DNA from 2 places in the Paenibacillus polygoni genome. Region 2 is predicted to be linked to the other one. Evidence: a T-box and tRNA genes for the amino acid it is inferred to sense, from the RefSeq annotation. Region 2 holds a T-box; the other holds one or more tRNA genes.

Region 1 (6,165 bases), 1.5 Mb from region 2:
TCGTCCTTTTTAGATCTTACGCAACCTTGCTGCAGTATTTCGCTTTATCACAAACTTTGGATGGGAGTTAAAAAAAATGAAACGTCGTTCAAGTAATAAATCCAAAATGGTTACACTCGTAACCGTTCTACTTATGGTGCTTACCGCTTGCAGTAATGAAAATCGAACTTCCCCATCCATTAGTGGTGGATCTGCAGAAGCTGCTGCTGGAAGTAAATCAACCGAGGTAACTGTTCATATTGCTCGCCTTGGAGGAATCAGTCCTCTTATGATTGCAGAGGAAAAAGGGTGGATTGATGAGGCCTTCGCAGAGAAAGGCGCCAAAGTAGAGTGGAGTAACTTTACGAGCGGTCCTCCTATACTAGAAGCCATTGTATCTAATCGGATAGACCTCTCTTCCATGGGTGACGGAGCTGTGATCACAGGCTTGTCCAATCAGATACCTTTTGAAATTATCGGACTGTTAGGTGATGGAAAGGATCTAAATACGGTGATTGTTCCTGTAAATAGCACCATCTCCTCTGTTGCTGATTTGAAAGGAAAAACGATTGGTGTTGCCAAAGGGACGACAAGTCACGTGTACTTAATCAAAATTTTGCAGTCCATCGGTCTATCCCAGGATGACGTTAAACAGATCAATCTGCAAGCAGATGATGCTTTAGCTGCTTTTGAGACAGGACAACTGGATGCCTGGATAACCCTTGACCCTTATGTAACCTTAAGTGTGGAGCAAAAAAAGGCGAAAATCATTGAAGTCGAGGGGGAATTCCTTGCTCCCTTATCCATGATCGCTAGAACTGGTTTTGTTAAGGAACATCCAGAACTCGTTACAGAATATTTAAAAGTGTACCAAAAGACACTCGACTGGCAACGCGATAACCTTGACGAAGCAGCTGCTCTTTATGAAAAACATTCTAAAATGCCTGCTTCTGTCATCAAAACGGTACTGGAGCGAAGTGCCAATCAGCTCTCTGCCTATACATCTCAGGCTATAGAAGCCCATGAAGCATCCTCGGAAATACTGCTAAACAATAAATTCTTAAAAAAGAAGCCTGACTTTACAAAAGCAATTAACAATACGTTTGTTGAAGAACTGAATTAAATGAACTGCTACCCCCCATTGCTTTTAGTCCGAATGACTAGAGTATAAAAGACACAAGAGTACTTACAGTTACTGTGCCTCTCTATCTGGTCTTTAACACAAGTAGACAGGCATGAAATCTGAAATTTGTATACTATTTTTTTTATTCTATCATTGGCAGGCCTCATACCCCTCGTACACTTAGTTTTGTTATATCCGCCCTTATTGTAAGAAAACCATTATAGCGGGAGTCCGCATATCCAAGGAGGAGTTTATTCATGAATAATGTTATTCATAACCAAGTAGTTCAGCTAGAAATTGTACCGGTAGCCGGAAGAATTGGAGCGGAAGTGAGAGGTATCGATTTATCGGAGGATCTCTTTCCTGCGGTCATTCAGTCCATACAAGAAGCTTTGCTCAAGTACAAAGTTCTCTTCTTTAGGGATCAACATCAACTAGATGATGAGGGGCAAGAGCGATTTGCCAAACTTTTAGGAGAACTGTATGCACATCCCACTGTGCCCGTTAAAGATGGTACCCAAGCTGTACTTGAACTGGATTCTGCCCACGGAGGCCGTGCTAATGCTTGGCACACCGATGTTACCTTTGTTGAAGCTTATCCTAAAGCATCCATTCTGCGCTCCGTGGTAATTCCTCCTGCTGGAGGAGATACCGTATGGGCCAACACCGCAGCGGCATACGAAGATCTATCTCCTGAATTAAAAGAGCTCTCCGGCAGCCTTCGCGCAATCCACTCCAATGCTTTTGATTATGCGGCATCTGCCCAACAAGAAGCTGCAAGAGAGCAGACGCAGCGAAAAAACAACGCCTTTGTCTCGACGGTATATCAAACCGAGCATCCGGTAGTAAGAGTCCATCCCGAAACAGGAGAACGTCACTTGCTATTAGGACAATTTGTAAGAAGGATATCGGGGCTCAGAACGGCAGATTCAGATCGAATCATCGATATTTTACAAGAGCATGTTACCAGACTTGAAAATACAGTTCGCTGGCGCTGGGCCGTAGGTGATGTGGTGGTTTGGGATAACCGAGCAACACAGCATTATGCAATTAATGACTATGGCGATGAGCACCGTGTAGTACGGCGTGTTACCATCGCTGGCGATATTCCGATTGGTATCGATGGTCGTAGAAGTATAACGCTTCAACCAAAAAAAGAACAGGCCGATTAATACACCTGCCTGCTCTATACTCCATATAATAATATTAAAAAACCCCTTCGCTTTCGCGAAGGGGTTTACTGTGAAGCGGGTGATGGGAATCGAACCCACGCTATCAGCTTGGAAGGCTGAAGTTCTACCATTGAACTACACCCGCGTATAAATATCGGGATGACACGATTTGAACATGCGACCCCCTGGTCCCAAACCAGGTGCTCTACCAAGCTGAGCTACATCCCGTTATTTAAATGGCGCGCCCTGAGAGATTCGAACTCCCGGCCTTTTGATTCGTAGTCAAACGCTCTATCCAGCTGAGCTAAGGGCGCAAATATGGAGCGGACGACGGGAATCGAACCCGCGACCCTCGCCTTGGCAAGGCGATGCTCTACCGCTGAGCCACGTCCGCGAAATATATGGTGCGGTCGAGAGGACTCGAACCTCCACGGGGGTTAGCCCACACGGACCTGAACCGTGCGCGTCTGCCAATTCCGCCACGACCGCATATATATAAAAGTGAGCCATGAAGGGCTCGAACCTTCGACACCCTGATTAAAAGTCAGGTGCTCTACCAACTGAGCTAATGGCTCGTACTAAAAATGGCTGGGGATATAGGATTTGAACCTATGCATGACGGAGTCAAAGTCCGTTGCCTTACCGCTTGGCTAATCCCCAACAGTGATAAGGTTTAAAAATGGGGCGATCGATGGGACTTGAACCCACGAATGCCGGAGCCACAGACCGGTGCGTTAACCCCTTCGCCACGACCGCCATAACAAAATACTTTAAAAATAAATCTGGTGGAGGATGATGGATTCGAACCACCGAACCCGTAAGGGAGCAGATTTACAGTCTGATGCGTTTGGCCACTTCGCTAATCCTCCATAATGAAACTGGTGCCGGCGAGAGGACTTGAACCCCCAACCTACTGATTACAAGTCAGTTGCTCTACCAGTTGAGCTACACCGGCTAATTGATTACGATATACCATACTCCATTTTACTGAAGTTAAGATAAAAGTGGCGGAACTGACGGGATTCGAACCCGCGATCTCCTGCGTGACAGGCAGGCATGTTAGGCCTCTACACCACAGTTCCAGGTATTACAATTGCGGGGGCAGGATTTGAACCTGCGACCTTCGGGTTATGAGCCCGACGAGCTACCGAGCTGCTCCACCCCGCGATAGTTATATGGTGGAGATTGAGGGGATCGAACCCCCGACCCTCTGCTTGTAAGGCAGATGCTCTCCCAGCTGAGCTAAATCTCCATATAAAGTGACCCGTAGGGGATTCGAACCCCTGTTACCTCCGTGAAAGGGAGGTGTCTTAACCCCTTGACCAACGGGCCTTACTGTATTAAATATTCCAAAAAGTTCGCAACGGAGAAAGAGGGATTCGAACCCTCGAGACGCTTGTGACGCCTACACGATTTCCAATCGTGCTCCTTCGGCCAGCTCGGACACTTCTCCAAAAGTGGCTCCCCGAACAGGGCTCGAACCTGTGACAACTCGATTAACAGTCGAGTGCTCTACCAACTGAGCTATCAGGGAATAGTGGTGGAGCCAAGCGGGATCGAACCGCTGACCTCCTGCGTGCAAGGCAGGCGCTCTCCCAGCTGAGCTATGGCCCCATAATGGGATTATGAGATTAAATGGTGGGCCCTAGTGGACTCGAACCACCGACCTCACCCTTATCAGGGGTGCGCTCTAACCAGCTGAGCTAAGGGCCCTCATCGTTAATTAAACGATTAGGCGAAAAAATAACCCAAAAGGGTATTTGCTTGGCGGCGTCCTACTCTCCCAGGACCCTGCGGTCCAAGTACCATCGGCGCTGGAGGGCTTAACGGTCGTGTTCGGGATGGGTACGTGTGGAACCCCTCCGCTATCGCCACCAAACGAGCATTTGTGAAACAAATGCGATCCGCGTTGGTTTTGGTACATCACTAAATAGTGTGTATAAAACCAATAGCGTTTTTCAGGATTTGCTCCCTGAAAACTAGATACGAAACAATCTTTGCAATTTATATAGCTTATGCTTCCGAAGTAGCTTTACTTCAGAAAGCTTGTAGGATAAGCCCTCGACCGATTAGTACTGGTCAGCTCCATGCATTGCTGCACTTCCACCCCCAGCCTATCTACCTCGTCGTCTTCAAGGGGTCTTACTAGTTGGGAAATCTCATCTTGAGGTGGGCTTCGCGCTTAGATGCTTTCAGCGCTTATCCCTTCCATACATAGCTACCCAGCGATGCTCCTGGCGGAACAACTGGTACACCAGCGGTATGTCCATCCCGGTCCTCTCGTACTAAGGACAGCTCCTCTCAAATTTCCTACGCCCACGACAGATAGGGACCGAACTGTCTCACGACGTTCTGAACCCAGCTCGCGTACCGCTTTAATGGGCGAACAGCCCAACCCTTGGGACCTACTTCAGCCCCAGGATGCGATGAGCCGACATCGAGGTGCCAAACCTCCCCGTCGATGTGGACTCTTGGGGGAGATAAGCCTGTTATCCCCAGGGTAGCTTTTATCCGTTGAGCGATGGCCCTTCCATGCGGTACCACCGGATCACTAAGCCCGACTTTCGTCCCTGCTCGACTTGTAGGTCTCGCAGTCAAGCTCCCTTGTGCCTTTACACTCTGCGAATGATTTCCAACCATTCTGAGGGAACCTTTGGGCGCCTCCGTTACTCTTTAGGAGGCGACCGCCCCAGTCAAACTGCCCACCTGACACTGTCCTCGCACCGGATCACGGTACCAAGTTAGAACCTAGATACGATCAGGGTGGTATCCCAACGTTGCCTCCACACAAGCTGGCGCTCATGCTTCCTAGGCTCCCACCTATCCTGTACAGATCGTACCCAAATCCAATATCAAGCTGCAGTAAAGCTCCATGGGGTCTTTCCGTCTTGTCGCGGGTAACCTGCATCTTCACAGGTATTAAAATTTCACCGGATCTCTCGTTGAGACAGCGCCCAAGTCGTTACGCCATTCGTGCGGGTCAGAATTTACCTGACAAGGAATTTCGCTACCTTAGGACCGTTATAGTTACGGCCGCCGTTTACTGGGGCTTCGGTTCATAGCTTCGGATGACTCCTAACCACTCCCCTTAACCTTCCAGCACCGGGCAGGCGTCAGCCCGTATACTTCGCCTTGCGGCTTCGCACAGACCTGTGTTTTTGCTAAACAGTCGCTTGGGCCTTTTCACTGCGGCCCCCTCGTGCTATTCACACTACCGGGGCACCCCTTCTCCCGAAGTTACGGGGTCATTTTGCCGAGTTCCTTAACGAGAGTTCTTCCGCGCGCCTTAGAATTCTCTTCTCACCTACCTGTGTCGGTTTACGGTACGGGCACCTTCATCTGGCTAGAGGCTTTTCTTGGCAGTCTGAGATCATGACCTTCGCTACTGTAATTTTCACTCCCCATCACAGCCCAGCCTTACGATGTGCGGATTTGCCTACACATCAGCCTCACTGCTTGGACAGACATCCATCAGTCTGCGTCACTACCCTACTGCGTCCCCCCATCGCTCGTAACGATTTACGGTGGTACAGGAATTTCGACCTGTTGTCCTTCGACTACGCCTTTCGGCCTCGCCTTAGGTCCCGACTTACCCTGAGCGGACGAGCCTTCCTCAGGAACCCTTAGGTTTTCGGCGGATCAGATTCTCACTGATCTTTTCGTTACTCATACCGGCATTCTCACTTGTATACAGTCCAGCAGTCCTTCCGGTCTACCTTCAACCCGGTATACAACGCTCCCCTACCCCTGATACATAGTATCAAGCCATAGCTTCGGTGGTGTGTTTAGCCCCGTTACATTTTCGGCGCAGAGTCACTCGACCAGTGAGCTATTACGCACTCTTTAAATGGTGGCTGCTTCTAAGCCAACATCCTGGTTGTCTGTGCAACT
Region 2 (6,165 bases):
ATCACTATGGCCTTAGCGGTTCCATGCGTTATCAAGCAGGAGAACTTTCCACGATTGATAATCATCCCGGAGATGTAGCTACTGAAATGTTCGAACGAGCAAAAGACATCTCCTTAAACGAACATGATGAATTTATGCTTGAGCGCATTGACTCTGCATTAGCCCTTATGGAAAAAGGTGACTACGGCGTATGTGCTGTATGCAGTAAGCCAATTCCTTATGAACGGCTAGAAGCTGTACCCTATACCATTTATTGTAGAGAACATGCTCCAGAAACTGTCGTTTCTAATGATCGCCCAGTCGAAGAAGAGTTCCTTACCCCTCCATTTGGCAGAACAAGCCTGGACGAGAAGGATACTCAGAATGGTTTTGACGGCGAAGATGCCTGGCAAATCGTTGAGAGCTGGGGAAACTCTAATAGTCCCGCTCTGGCAGAAAGCAATAACGTCGATGATTACAATGCGATGTACATTGAAGCATCGGAAGAAATTGATGGATGTGTGGAAGCTTACGAAAGCTTTCTCGCAACCGATATCTATGGAGAAAATGTATATGTTCTAAGAAATAACCAATATCGTAAATACCTTGAGGATGACGAAGGAATGAACATTCTTGCCCCTGATGTTCTTCCGAGTGACGATTAAATCACAGCGTATCGAGTTCTAATTGTCTTTGAACAATACGTACGATATCTGCAATGTAGTCTCCAATAATGGGGAGATTTAACGCTCCAAGCAACTGAAGGAGATAGATGATCGTTGCTGCAAAAAAGGTGAAGCCAATCGCTATTCCAACTCCTCTTGCTGTACCTGAAAGAATATTAAGCCAGATGAGTCGCGCTGGTCTATACAAGAGCTGCGTATAATCAGCAATCCTTGACTTCTCAAGGCTCGAAGCTAATTTTTGTAACAACCCGTGCATCTCATTAATTTGCCCTTCAAGTTCTTTGATTTCATCTGATGCTTTCTGATTTGTTGTCATCGCTAAATGGTCTTATCCTTTCCTTTATAGGATTAGAAAAAGCGGAAACGAGCCAGGGGAAATATACTTCCCTCAGGCTCGTTTTTGCATATCGTTCTTTATGCTATTATATCCGCTTTAAAACCGAATTAGCCTCTACCTATAGTTATCTTACGAGATTTTAACACCAATCGTTTTAGATCCCGCTTCTACTTTTTCCATATCTTCCGCAGTACCAAAGGAAACATCGGTTACGAGTACATTTTCACGAAGTACATCTTCAAATGCTTCAATCGCTGCTTTTAGCTCATCATCCACATCTAGCACAAGATTTACTCGTTTTTCTATTGGAAGATCCAGTTTCTTTCTTGTATCCTGAACGGCACGAACAACCTCACGAACCAAACCTTCTTGTTCAAGTTCTGGCGTGATCTCTGTATTCAGCGCAACCGTCAGACCGTAACCGGATGCTGCTGCAAATCCTTCTTTTGCTTTTTTCTCGATTAGAAGTTCCTCACTAGAAATGTGAAGTTCAGTTCCTTCAGGGGAGACAATGTTAAATTCTCCAGATTCTACAACAGAACGAGTCTCGTCTACGGTCATACCTTTAAAATGATTTTGCAGGAAGCCTACATTTTTACCGTATTTTTTACCTGCTACTTTCAAATTCAATTTCAATGAGAAATCAACAAAGCCGCTGTCGCTTGTTTCTACTTCAATTGTTTTCACATTGATCTCTTCTTTAATGATCTCTTCATATCCTGGCAGATCGAAATCTTGGTGCAGAGATACAATCAGAGCGGACAATGGCTGACGTGTTTTGATTCCTGTCTCATTACGTACGTTACGCGCAAGTTCAACAATATTGCGTGCCGTCTCCATGTCTTGCTCCAGCTTCTCATCAATCAGAGCAGAATCTGCTACTGGATAGTCAGTAAGGTGAACACTGCCTTCTCCGCCAAGGTTTCCATATACATCCTCTGACAACATCGGTGTAAATGGAGCCATGAGTTTGGACAACGTAAGCAGTACTTCTGTCAGCGTACCATAAGCAGCCAGTTTGTCTTCGCTCAGGCCACTTCCCCAGAAACGATCACGGGAACGACGGATATACCAGTTGCTCAGCTCATCAACAAATACTTCGATTGATTTTGCAGCATTCAGGAAATCATTTACTTCAAGCCCTTTACGAACTTTTGCGATTAGAGAGTTCAGACGTGACAGCACCCAGCGATCCAGTTTGTTCTCAGAACCGTTAAATGGATGATCTTTTGGATCATAACCATCGATATCAGCATACAGCGCAAGGAATGCATGTGTATTTACAATCGTATCGATCACTTTTGATTTTGCTTCTCCTACGATCCCTTTGGAGAAACGTTTGCTGTTCCATGGCGCACTGTCTGCAAGTAGTGCCCAACGGAATGCATCTGTACCATATTCGTTAATGATCTCCCATGGATCAATGACATTGCCTTTGGATTTGGACATTTTTTGTCCATTCTCATCCAAGATATGACCTGTTGCCATAACTGCTTTATAAGGAGCTTTGCCAGTAAATAAAGTGGATACGGCAAGCAAGCTGTAGAACCAGCCGCGAGTCTGGTCAATCCCTTCACAGATCATGTCTGCAGGATATTGCTGTTCAAATGTTTCCTTATTCTCAAAAGGATAATGATGCTGTGCAAATGGCATTGAACCACTGTCAAACCAGACATCAATTACTTCGGATGTTCTTTCCATTACCCCATTTTCACAGTGTGTACAGTGTACTTTTACTTCATCTACATATGGCTTATGGAGTTCGAGATCCTCGCTCACTTCGCCTACCGCATGTTTGCGAAGTTCCTCATGGCTGTGCGGTGAAAATTGTCCGCCGCAGTCCTGACATACCCATACGTTCAGCGGAGTACCCCAGTAGCGGTTACGACTGATGTTCCAGTCCACGAGATCTTCAAGGAACTTACCAAAACGTCCTTCACGAACATGGCCAGGATACCATTCTACGGTATTGTTATTGGCAATCAGCTGATCTTTCACAGCTGTTGTTTCAATAAACCAGCTGTCCATTGCATAGTAGAGAAGCGGTGATTTACAACGCCAGCAGAACGGATAGCTGTGTTCGATTTTTTCTTTGCTATAAAGTGTGCCTTGTTCGGACAAATACTTCACGATATCAAGGTCACAATCTTTTACAAAACGTCCTGCAAAATCAGTAACTTCTTCTGTATACTTCCCTGCAGAATTAACTACACTTACAAAGCTGATTCCATTCTCACGACAAGTTTTATAGTCATCTTCCCCGTGAGCAGGAGCCATATGAACGATACCTGTACCGCTTGCATCCGTTACAAAGCTTGCTCCAACTACCATGTTCGCTTTTTCTGCTTTGATGTAATTAAACGGCGGTGTATAAGTAAGACCCACAAGCTCTGAACCTTTCAGTGTAGAAAGAACTTCATAGTCGCCTTTCATCACTTTTTCCACCAAGTTCTTCGCCACGATATAGGTGCCGTCTTCTTGTTTCACTCGTGCATATTCCATGTCTGGATTTACAGCAAGTGCCACGTGAGCAGGAAGTGTCCAAGGTGTTGTCGTCCAAGCCAGAATATATTCATCACGATCATCCAGTTTAAATTTGGCTGTTGCACTCAGGTCCTTAACATCCTCGTATCCTTGAGCTACTTCATGTGAACTAAGCGTTGTCTGGCAGCAAGGACAATACGGGCTGACACGATGTCCGCGATAAAGAAGCCCTTTGTCATGGATCGTTGCGAGAATATTCCACACACTTTCGATGTATTTGTTATCAAGTGTAACGTAAGGATGATCCAAATCCGTCCAGTACCCGATTGCTTCGGTTAGTTCGCGCCATTTATGTTCATATTCAAACACACTAGCTTTACACTTCTTGATAAAAGCTTCTACGCCGTAGTTTTCAATCTCATGTTTTCCGTTAATGCCAAGCTGCTTCTCCACACCAAGTTCTACGGGAAGACCGTGAGTATCCCAACCTGCTTTACGAACTACACGGTAGCCGTTCATCGTTTGATAGCGACCCACAAAGTCTTTAATAACGCGGCCAAGTACGTGCCCGATATGCGGAGCACCATTTGCGGTAGGTGGTCCTTCATAGAGAACGTAATTAGGTTTGCCTTCCCGATTCTCAATTGATTTTTTAAATGTATCTTCTGCATTCCATTTACTGAGGATTCGCTGCTCGCGAGCGCGAGCTTTTTCTTTGACATCGACTCGTTTCATCTTCAAACTCCCTCTCTTTATAGCGCATTACTATATTTAGAAAAATAAAAAAAGCCTCATCCCCAAAAGGGACGAGACTGTACTCGCGTTACCACCCTAGTTCCATCTCCAGCCTGTTCGCTCTAATCAAATTCATGATCATCACGATTGAGCAATAGAGACAGCTCTCTAATCCTTATGAAACTTCCATAAGGAGCCGATATAACGTTCGGCTTACGGTATCAGCTTATTCGTATCCGCAAATACCATCGTAATATGCAGATCCTTTCGGCTTCACTTCTCCGGGAGGATATTCGGTCGTGACCTGTTCATTGGCTTGCACCAACCGCCAACTCTCTGTGAACAATCTTCACAACGTACTGATTCCCATCATCAAAAATAAAATATGAAATTCATATAAGAATATTTATAGCCTCTTTTATAAAAAAAGTCAACCGGATCAATAACCTGGAAATAGTTCATAATCCGCTCTTATCTATATCATATCCAAATAAATGAAATATTAATAAATTTCTTTCATTTCACGTTCATGCTCACGAACCTCAAATTCTCGGTTCTCCAATGCTTCCCATCCATCCTGTGTTAATAGTTCAAGCTGAGCTTCCACAAGTGTACGGAAACGTGCACGATAGATTGAAGCCTGTTTCTTCAGCTCTTCAACTTCCATCGAAATCTTGCGTGACTTCGACAAAGCTTCGTTTATGATGCGGTCTGCGTTCTTCTCCGCTTCCTTCACGATCAGCTGCGCTTCTTTCTTCGAATTATTCTTCACTTCATCTGCAGCTTCTTGAGCCACGATAATGGTCTTACTCAGCGTTTCCTCAATGTTTGAGAAATGATCCAGCTTCTCCTGCACGGACAGCAGCTGGTTATTAAGTTCCTTATTCTCGCGGATCACAGCCTCATAATCTTTAATGACCTGATCCAGGAATTCGTTAACCTCATCCTCATCATACCCACGAATTCTGCGAGAGAACTCTTTATTATGTATGTCCAGCGGTGTAAGCGGCATACTGTCCACCTCCTATAATATTAACCTCCAAAAAAGGAGATTTATGAAACAAAAAAATAATGGTGAACCTTCTGCCACCCTAGGCAGCAGAAGACTACGGAATCATGTAATATTCACCATCTGTATATTAACATGTAGTTTATATCGGCAACTTTATATGTTGTCATAATGCCTAGACCTATACTTTTCGACAAGAAAAGCAGAATTCCTGCAACATACTTAGACAAATCTGCCAACTTTGACACGAAAACGGCCTTTTTTAGTAACTCCATCTATCTCCATTACTTTAAAACGTCCTAACCCTTGAACAGAAACTACGTCTCCTGCCTGAAGAGCTTTAGACGGATCTTCAACAACTCGGAAATTCACTTTACAGCGGCCAGCCTTGATGGGTATAAGAATTTTGCTTCGGCTGAGCCTGTACACATCACTTGCAATCCCGTCGAGACGCAAAGAAGCTACCGTCAGATCCATCATCTGAAGTGATACCTCACTCGTCCGAAGCTGATCGATCGGCAGAATATCTGTAAATACGTTCACACGATGAACCTGATGCAGATGGATTGATAAATAATCTGCAACTTCTTTAGCAACTACCGTATGGCAACCATCATCAAGTACATGAATGTCTCCAATCTTACCTCTTTTCAGGCCAAGACTCAAGAGTGCACCCATATAATCCCCGTGTTCGAGCTGTAGTAATTTTTGGTCTGCTGAGGTAATCGCCAGCACAGCGAGCTCCATGCTTTCCTCTTCTAAATAAGCATAATCGGGTGCTACGAGTGCCCGTTTACGTTCAGCCGTTTCTGAACCCCCGTCCAGATGTATCTGCACATCGTTTCGGCGATTCATAAGTGATTCCAAAATATAAGCCTGGCGAGGATCGAGAAAGTCCGTCAGTTTCATCTCGTGAAACTGTCCCGCACGTTCGA

Evidence for each region. The T-box of region 2 lies ahead of ileS (isoleucine--tRNA ligase). A T-box ahead of a tRNA ligase gene usually reads a tRNA of that ligase, here a tRNA-Ile.
Region 1: it has a tRNA-Ile gene. The T-box ahead of ileS (isoleucine--tRNA ligase) is inferred to sense a tRNA for this amino acid. The anticodon was not compared.

The regions. Positions count from the first base shown of each region.
Region 1 is NZ_CP127162.1:273,901-280,065, reverse strand. Features, by position in the region: gene QPK24_RS01475 (TauD/TfdA dioxygenase family protein) at 1-13, shown strand, start outside; gene QPK24_RS01470 (ABC transporter substrate-binding protein) at 77-1,102, shown strand; gene QPK24_RS01465 (TauD/TfdA dioxygenase family protein) at 1,360-2,274, shown strand; tRNA gene QPK24_RS01460 (tRNA-Gly) at 2,349-2,419, opposite strand; tRNA gene QPK24_RS01455 (tRNA-Pro) at 2,429-2,502, opposite strand; tRNA gene QPK24_RS01450 (tRNA-Arg) at 2,512-2,588, opposite strand; tRNA gene QPK24_RS01445 (tRNA-Gly) at 2,594-2,668, opposite strand; tRNA gene QPK24_RS01440 (tRNA-Leu) at 2,677-2,763, opposite strand; tRNA gene QPK24_RS01435 (tRNA-Lys) at 2,777-2,849, opposite strand; tRNA gene QPK24_RS01430 (tRNA-Gln) at 2,860-2,934, opposite strand; tRNA gene QPK24_RS01425 (tRNA-His) at 2,955-3,030, opposite strand; tRNA gene QPK24_RS01420 (tRNA-Tyr) at 3,058-3,143, opposite strand; tRNA gene QPK24_RS01415 (tRNA-Thr) at 3,154-3,229, opposite strand; tRNA gene QPK24_RS01410 (tRNA-Asp) at 3,280-3,356, opposite strand; tRNA gene QPK24_RS01405 (tRNA-Met) at 3,368-3,441, opposite strand; tRNA gene QPK24_RS01400 (tRNA-Val) at 3,451-3,526, opposite strand; tRNA gene QPK24_RS01395 (tRNA-Glu) at 3,535-3,606, opposite strand; tRNA gene QPK24_RS01390 (tRNA-Ser) at 3,639-3,727, opposite strand; tRNA gene QPK24_RS01385 (tRNA-Asn) at 3,733-3,808, opposite strand; tRNA gene QPK24_RS01380 (tRNA-Ala) at 3,813-3,888, opposite strand; tRNA gene QPK24_RS01375 (tRNA-Ile) at 3,911-3,987, opposite strand; rRNA gene rrf (5S ribosomal RNA) at 4,037-4,153, opposite strand; rRNA gene QPK24_RS01365 (23S ribosomal RNA) at 4,324-6,165, opposite strand, start outside.
Region 2 is NZ_CP127162.1:3,700,543-3,706,707, forward strand. Features, by position in the region: gene QPK24_RS17750 (TraR/DksA C4-type zinc finger protein) at 1-644, shown strand, start outside; gene QPK24_RS17755 (DUF5665 domain-containing protein) at 646-921, opposite strand; gene ileS (isoleucine--tRNA ligase) at 1,132-4,221, opposite strand; T-box leader at 4,286-4,603, opposite strand; gene QPK24_RS17765 (DivIVA domain-containing protein) at 4,724-5,233, opposite strand; gene QPK24_RS17770 (YlmH family RNA-binding protein) at 5,453-6,165, opposite strand, start outside.